Regions from separate parts of the Pseudarthrobacter sp. PvP090 genome, predicted to be linked through region 3. Evidence: predicted binding sites of a transcription regulator. Region 3 holds the regulator's gene; each other region holds the start of a gene.
The links. Region 3 encodes LexA, which represses DNA repair genes until DNA is damaged. Its sites were predicted from a motif close to TCGAACANNTGTTCGA; they were not measured.

Region 1 (2,264 bases), on a different contig from region 3:
CTCAGCCAAGTGCAAAGTCTGAAGACGATCAGTCTCAGCACTTTGCCGAGTTGGGACGCGTCTGGGAGGCGGACGACTGTTCGCTCACTGGCGCCATTGGCGGAGTTACCGGCGTTGGCTCATATCCAGCTTTTCGGTGTGCTCCCCGAGGATGGCACACTTCGCGCCTTGGAGAACAGTCCGTCCCTGAAGACAATTCGCGTGAGTAAGTACAGCAAAAGCGAAATCAACCGCTTTTACAAAGTGACGCAACTGCCAGACTCTTTCGCGCCCTCACCAGGAGTGCACGACTGGACCTGATAAACGGCGAGAGTGCCAGGATCGCCCGGCTGGGAGCCTTCGCCGATTACCAGCACGAACAATCAAGCGTGGCGGTCCGAGACCCCGGAGCTCGCCGCGCTCGTTTCAGAGTCCGACCAGAGCGGACTCCACGGAGCAGCGGACTAGGGCCTGTTGATGTCGCTCCGCGACGACCACGGCTTTGCGGGATTGGCGGCTGCCACCTTCGCGCCGCTTTTTGGCCGACGTGCAGATGGACACCATCTGGGGCCACATCCACGGGGAAACCGCTCTCGTTGCGCACGGCGCAGAAACTGGGCCGCCAGTACTTCACCTCGGGTTCCGAGATGCCGGCTTCAGCGCCCTGTGGTCCGGGATCCCATGGACCAGGAACAGGCGCGGCTGGGACGGGTCCCTTCCGGCTCCGTTTCAGATCGCGCGGCGGGAAAGTGGAATTGTGCTGCACAACCCGGAGTGGGGAGCCTCTCTCTTCCGCACCACCCCCTATGAGGCCATCAGATCCGCAGTCCCGCTTCCATGAGCATCAGCACCTCCATCGACCCTCCAGTTGCGCAAAGTCTGCTCAATGTCAGCGCCCGGAGCTACACTGGATGTATCGAACATATATTCGAATAAAGGTGTGTTGTGGGCGTAATCATCGGGCCCCGCGTGATAGATGCGGGCACTTCTCTTCTATCGGTCCCGATCTCGCCGGTGCCGGTCGCGGCCGGCTTCCCTTCCCCGGCCCAGGACTACTTTGACGGCCGCATCGACCTCAACGAACACCTCATCAAGGACATCACCAGCACCTACGTCGTCCGGGTCTCCGGCGACTCCATGGAGGGCGCGGGAATCAGCGACGGCGACGAGCTGATCGTCAACCGGGCCCTCGAGCCCCGCGATGGCTCCGTCGTCGTTGCAGTCCTCGATGGCGAACTCACGATCAAGAGGCTGCGCCTGACGGCTTCGGGTGTGGTGCTGCAGGCGGACAACCCGCGCTATCCGGATATCCGGGTCCCGGGCCTGTCGGATCTGATCATCTGGGGTGTCGCGACCCGATGCCTGCACCATGTCTAAGGCGGTGCACGGCCGGGGCAGCATCGCCCTGGTTGACGTGAACTGCTTCTATGCCAGCGCCGAACGCGCCTTCGATCCCTCCTTGGAAGGCCGCCCGCTGGTCGTGCTCTCCAACAACGACGGCTGCGCCGTCACCCGGTCCCCCGAGGCCAAGGCACTCGGGATCGCCCTCGGCGAGCCCTGGTTCAAGCTCGCACCCCGGGCCAAGGAATGGGGGCTCGTCGCCCTGTCAAGCAACTACGAGCTGTATGGGGACATCAGCGCCCGGGTAATGGAACTCCTCGGTCGCTACTCGGCTTGGCTGGAGGTCTACAGCATCGACGAGGCATTCCTGGGCGTCAGCGGCACGCCGAAGGAGCTTCACCTGCTGGGCCACACCATGAAGGCGGCGGTCCGTCGGAACGTCGGCGTCCCCGTCTGCGTTGGCATCGCCGGCACCAAGACGCTGGCGAAGCTGGCCAACAAGTGGGCCAAACACAACCCAGCGTTCAACGGCGTCTGCCATTGGGACGCCGTGCCCGCCGCCCGGCAGGAAAAGCTCATGGCTGGCCTGTCCGTGGTCGACCTCTGGGGAGTCGCGAGGCGACTGACCGAACGGCTAAATGCCCTGGGCATCCATTCCATCCTCGACCTGGCGCGCGCGGACCCGGTCACGATCCGCGACCGCTTCTCCGTGGTGCTGATGCGGACCGTGCTGGAACTCCAGGGAACTGCCTGCATCCCCCTGGAAGAGGAGCGGACCGGCCGCGACCAGCTGATCTTCAGCCGATCCTTCTCGACCCCGATCACCACTGCCGCCGGGCTGCGCCAGGTCCTTGGCGTTTATGCCCAGCAGGCCAGTGCCAGGCTGGCCAGACACGGACTGCAGGCTAAGGTGCTCACCGCGTTCGCCGCGACGTCCTACTACA
Region 2 (2,264 bases), on a different contig from region 3:
GGAACAGCTCGCCGCCGTGAGGGTGGCTGTTGACGAGGTGGACGAGCAGATCGTGTCGCTGATCGGACGCCGCGAGCGCCTGATCCGGATCGCCGGAACCCTCAAGGCCGACAGCGCCGAGGTCCGCGCCCCCGGCCGCGTGGAACGGGTTATTGAACACGTCCGCGCCACGGCGGAACAGAAGGACATCGACGTCGAACTCGTTGAGAAAACCTACCGGGCCATGATCGACGCCTTCATCACCCTCGAACTGGAAGTCTACAAAGCCAGCTCCTAGGCGCGGGAGTTTAGAGGGATTCCTCCACCGGTACATTCGCCTGGTAGTCGCGGCCGTCACAGTCGCTGAAGGCCGTCATGAGGTGGCCCTTGGCCAGTCCCATGATCGTGCTGAGCGGAAAGTACCCGGTAATGGTGCTGCCGGAATGCTCCACACCCTTGAGGTCAAAGTTCTCCTCCGTGCCGTCGTGGCTGAAGCAATAGAAGGACACGGCCTCCCCGTTCATGAACTCGATCCCCATTCGTCGCTGGTGGGAGTGATCCGGGGTTGCTGCCACAAGCCCCACAACGTAGGCGCCCTGACCGGGGATATTTCCGTCTATATCGAACTTCGCCACCAAGGACGTGTCCTCGGCGGCGATGCTTACGTGCTTCAGAAGTGCGTTATGGGAGCTCATGGCTCAATCCTGCTACCTGTGCCTGCGTCCGTCCACCCCTATCTAGGTTTTGCGCCGGCACCGTCGTAGACTGGAGTTATTCGAAGATATATTCGAATAGCTGCCGGCTGTGTTGGTACAGACGGGTGTTGCAGATGGTGTGGTCCGGGAGGCGCGATGGGCATGTTCAGTGAGTCGGTGGACGTCGTCTGCGCGCCCTCCGGCCAGCCCCTGGAGCTCGACTGGGCGGGCCGCCACTACACGGTCTGCGCCGAACCGGTTCGCTGGTACGAGCGACGCCAATGGTGGGCGGAAGAACAGCGTGCTCCCCTGGGCAGCGGCCCCGGACTCGTGGACCACGAAATCTGGCGGGTCCAGGTGCGCCGGGCAGATTCCCCCGACCAGGAAAGCCTCACCCTTGACCTGACCCGGCATGTGGGCAGCGGACGCTGGCGCCTGCTGCGGATCCACGATGCCCTGCCTCCAATCCGTAAGCCCGAATCAGCATGAGCTTCACCCATCTCCATGTCTCCACCGCCTTCAGTGCCCACTATGGGGTCTCCTGGCCGGAGGAGCTGGCCGCCGCCGCGGCCGCGGACGGAGCGACGGCGCTCGCCTGTACGGACCGCGACGGCCTCTACGGGACAATCAAGCACCTGAAGGCCTGCATGGCCGCTGGGCTGGACCCGGTCGTCGGAGTGGACCTTGCGGTCTTTGACGACGACGGCGACCTCCGCACCCAGGTGGGCGGACGCGTCGTCGTGCTGGCCCACGGGCATAACAACGGCGCCGGCTACCGTGCGCTGTGCCGGCTGATCTCCGATGCGCATGCCCGCACGACGGGCAAGGCCGGGGGAGCGGTGCCCGTCGCCGTGACCCGGGCCGAGCTGGCTTCCCGCACCCTGCACCCGGAAACCCTCAAGCCGGTGCTGACCGTGCTGGTCGGCCCGGACTCCGACGTCGGACGTGCCATGGGAGGAAGGCGCTACCTGCGCCCCCGCACCCTGTTCAAACGCTGGCTCGATGCCATGCCGACCGGAACCATCGCCGCCGAGGTGGTCAGCCAGCTCAGCCCGCCCGGGGAGCCGCTCAGCACCGCCCACGCGGTACGGATGCTCAAGCTCGCCGCCGAACACGGGGTTCCGGCCGTGCTGAGCAACGCCGTGCGGTATGTCGCCGAGGACGGAGCGGCCACCGCGGACGTGCTGGATTCCGCCCGCACCCTGAAATCGCTGCCCGAACTCTCCGCCGCCCCGCTGCTCCAGCCCAACGGGCAGGGCTGGCTCAAATCCGCGGCACAGATGCTCCAGCTGGGCAAGGAGATCATGCACGCCGCCGGGTACGGCGCCGCGGACCTCAAGAACCTGATGGCACAGACCGAGGCGCTCGCGGACCGCTGCCGGATCGACCCCGTGGCAGACATGGGATGGAAGCACCCGGTAGTGCCGGAAGCCTCGGTCATCGGAATCGCCGGGGACGCCCTGGTGGAGCTCACCCAGCGCTGCGAGGCAGGCATCAGCAGGCGGTTCCCGGGGATCACCGGCAAACCCGCCGAGGAACTGCGCTCGCGGCTGGGGCACGAGCTGCGGATCATCGACAGCCTGGGCTTCG
Region 3 (2,264 bases):
GAAGTCGGTTCAGGCGCTCTAGCTGGTCAGTCACTGCACCAGTTTAAGTGAGATCGCGGCGGGCGCTGAAACTGTGACGGGTCGACCGGGTTACTTGGACGGGATGAAGAGCGCCTGGCCGGGCACAACACGGGCCGCTTCCAGGTTGTTCAGCTGGATGATGTCGGTGACGACGTCGCGGGGGTCGCGCTCCGGTGCCACGGCCTCAGCGATGGCCCAGAGTGACTCGCCGGGCTGCACCGTCACGGTCACGGTGGGGGTCAGCGACAGCTCGGCTGCGGATTCAGCGGCCTTGGCGGGGGCATTGAGGAAACCGCTGAAGGAGAGGATGAGCGCCGCCAGCAGGATCAGCGGCACCCCGATGAAGACAAAGCGCCCCCGCCGGGTGAGCCGCAGCGGCGCCTGCTTTACCTGCAGCGGCTCCCGCATGACCTGCGGTCCGCGGCCTGCAGCGCCGTTCCTGCCGGCCGGGCCCCGCCGGCCGGCAGATGCACCGCCGTCGGGCCGGCCGTAGTCGCCGAATGCGTCGCGGCCGAAAGTGTCGTGAAATGCGCTTGATGCTGACATGAACTGAGCCCTCCTGGACCATACTGTGCCGCCCGGCGTACTCCACGTACTTGCCGCCAACCGGCCTAACCTTCGAACAAAGAACCGAACGTCATGCTGTGTCCGAACAGTGCTCCACGCCCTAGCAGCGAATTACTAGAACACATATTCGAACCTTGCTTGTTCTGTTTTAGCACTTATTAACGAACAATGTCGAGACTCGCTAGAACAAATGTTTGAAAAAGCAGTGTGGCTGGCCTACGTTTGAGTCAAAGAACAACCACTTCTGCAGTTGATCAGCAGGGTCTGACATTTCAGGCCGGAAGTTCCCGGCAGCCGCAGCCACGGCGGCCGGGCGGAACGGAAAGGCGTTGGCGAACATGGCAGCACAAGCCACTGGCGGCAGGGCCACCCAGCGGGGCCCGCAGGCGGCCCGGCCACCCAAGAGCCTCACCGTCCGGCAAAAGAAGATCCTGGAAACCATCCAGCGCTCGGTGACGGACAACGGCTATCCGCCCTCCATGCGCGAGATCGGCGACACCGTCGGCCTGGCTAGCCTCTCCAGCGTCACCCACCAGCTCTCACAGCTGGAGAAACTGGGCTACCTGCGGCGCGACCCCAAGCGCCCCCGCGCCATGGAAGTGCTGATGCCGCTGACCCTCGACGAGGGAACCGCGAAGATTCCAGGAACCGGGAAGTCCGGCGGCCTGCGCACTGTCGGCGGATTGTCCGTGTCCGAACTGGCCAGCGCCACCGACACCGCCATGGTGCCGCTGGTGGGCCGCATCGCCGCCGGCGGGCCGATCCTGGCCGACCAGGTCGTCGAGGACGTGATGCCCCTGCCCCGCCAGCTCGTGGGCCACGGCGAGTTGTTTATGCTCAAGGTCGCGGGTGACTCGATGATCGACGCGGCCATCTGCGACGGTGACTGGGTGGTTGTGCGCCGGCAGGGCGACGCCGTCAACGGGGACATCGTCGCCGCGCTGCTGGACGACGAGGCGACGGTCAAGACGTTCCGCCAGCGCGACGGCCACACCTGGCTGCTGCCGCAGAACACCCAGTACGAGCCCATCCTCGGCGATCACGCCGTCATCATGGGCAAAGTCGTCTCGGTGCTGCGCTCCCTCTAGGACCGCTCAGCCGGTACATCAACAGCAGCGAAAAGGGCCCCGCCGGCATCGGACGGGGCCCTTCGCGCATCCTCCGGACGTTCCCGCCGGACTACGTGGCGGGCTGCCCGGATTCCTTTGCGAGCCGCTCCAGTGCCGCGAGGGCTACCGCGGGGTCCGTGGTGGGCCAGAACGGCGGCAGTGCGGCGCGGAGGAATCCCCCGTAGCGCTCGGTGGAGAGCCGTGAGTCCAGCACTGCCACCACTCCCCGGTCCGTCGTCGTGCGGATCAGGCGGCCGGCACCCTGGGCCAGGCGGATGGCGGCGTGGGTCGCGGAAACGCTCATGAACCCGTTGCCGCCGGCCTGGGCCACCGCACGGGACCGTGCCGTCATCAGCGGGTCGTCGGGCCGCGGGAACGGAATCCGGTCGATCACCACGAGCCGGCAGGACGTTCCCGGCACATCGACGCCCTGCCACAGCGACATGGTGCCGAAGAGGCACGTGTCCGGTTCGTCGGCGAACTGTTTCACCAGCGCCGTCATGGTCGAATCCCCCTGGCAAAGGATGCTCATGTCCAGCCGCGGACGCAGCGCCTCGGCGGCGTCCT

Region 1: the regulator LexA is predicted to act here: its motif matches at 896-911, upstream of ABIC21_RS11395 (LexA family protein).
Region 2: the regulator LexA is predicted to act here: its motif matches at 755-770, upstream of ABIC21_RS10625 (DUF6504 family protein).

What each region holds. Positions count from the first base shown of each region.
Region 1 covers NZ_JBEPPO010000008.1:122,748-125,011, reverse strand. The annotation lists gene ABIC21_RS11395 (LexA family protein) at 925-1,356, shown strand; gene ABIC21_RS11390 (Y-family DNA polymerase) at 1,349-2,264, shown strand, end outside.
Region 2 covers NZ_JBEPPO010000007.1:234,393-236,656, reverse strand. The annotation lists gene ABIC21_RS10635 (chorismate mutase) at 1-277, shown strand, start outside; gene ABIC21_RS10630 (hypothetical protein) at 288-674, opposite strand; gene ABIC21_RS10625 (DUF6504 family protein) at 831-1,163, shown strand; gene ABIC21_RS10620 (DNA polymerase III subunit alpha) at 1,160-2,264, shown strand, end outside.
Region 3 covers NZ_JBEPPO010000017.1:53,116-55,379, forward strand. The annotation lists gene ABIC21_RS17915 (histidinol-phosphate transaminase) at 1-34, opposite strand, end outside; gene ABIC21_RS17920 (LysM peptidoglycan-binding domain-containing protein) at 91-567, opposite strand; gene lexA (transcriptional repressor LexA) at 927-1,676, shown strand; gene ABIC21_RS17930 (ATP-dependent DNA helicase) at 1,768-2,264, opposite strand, start outside.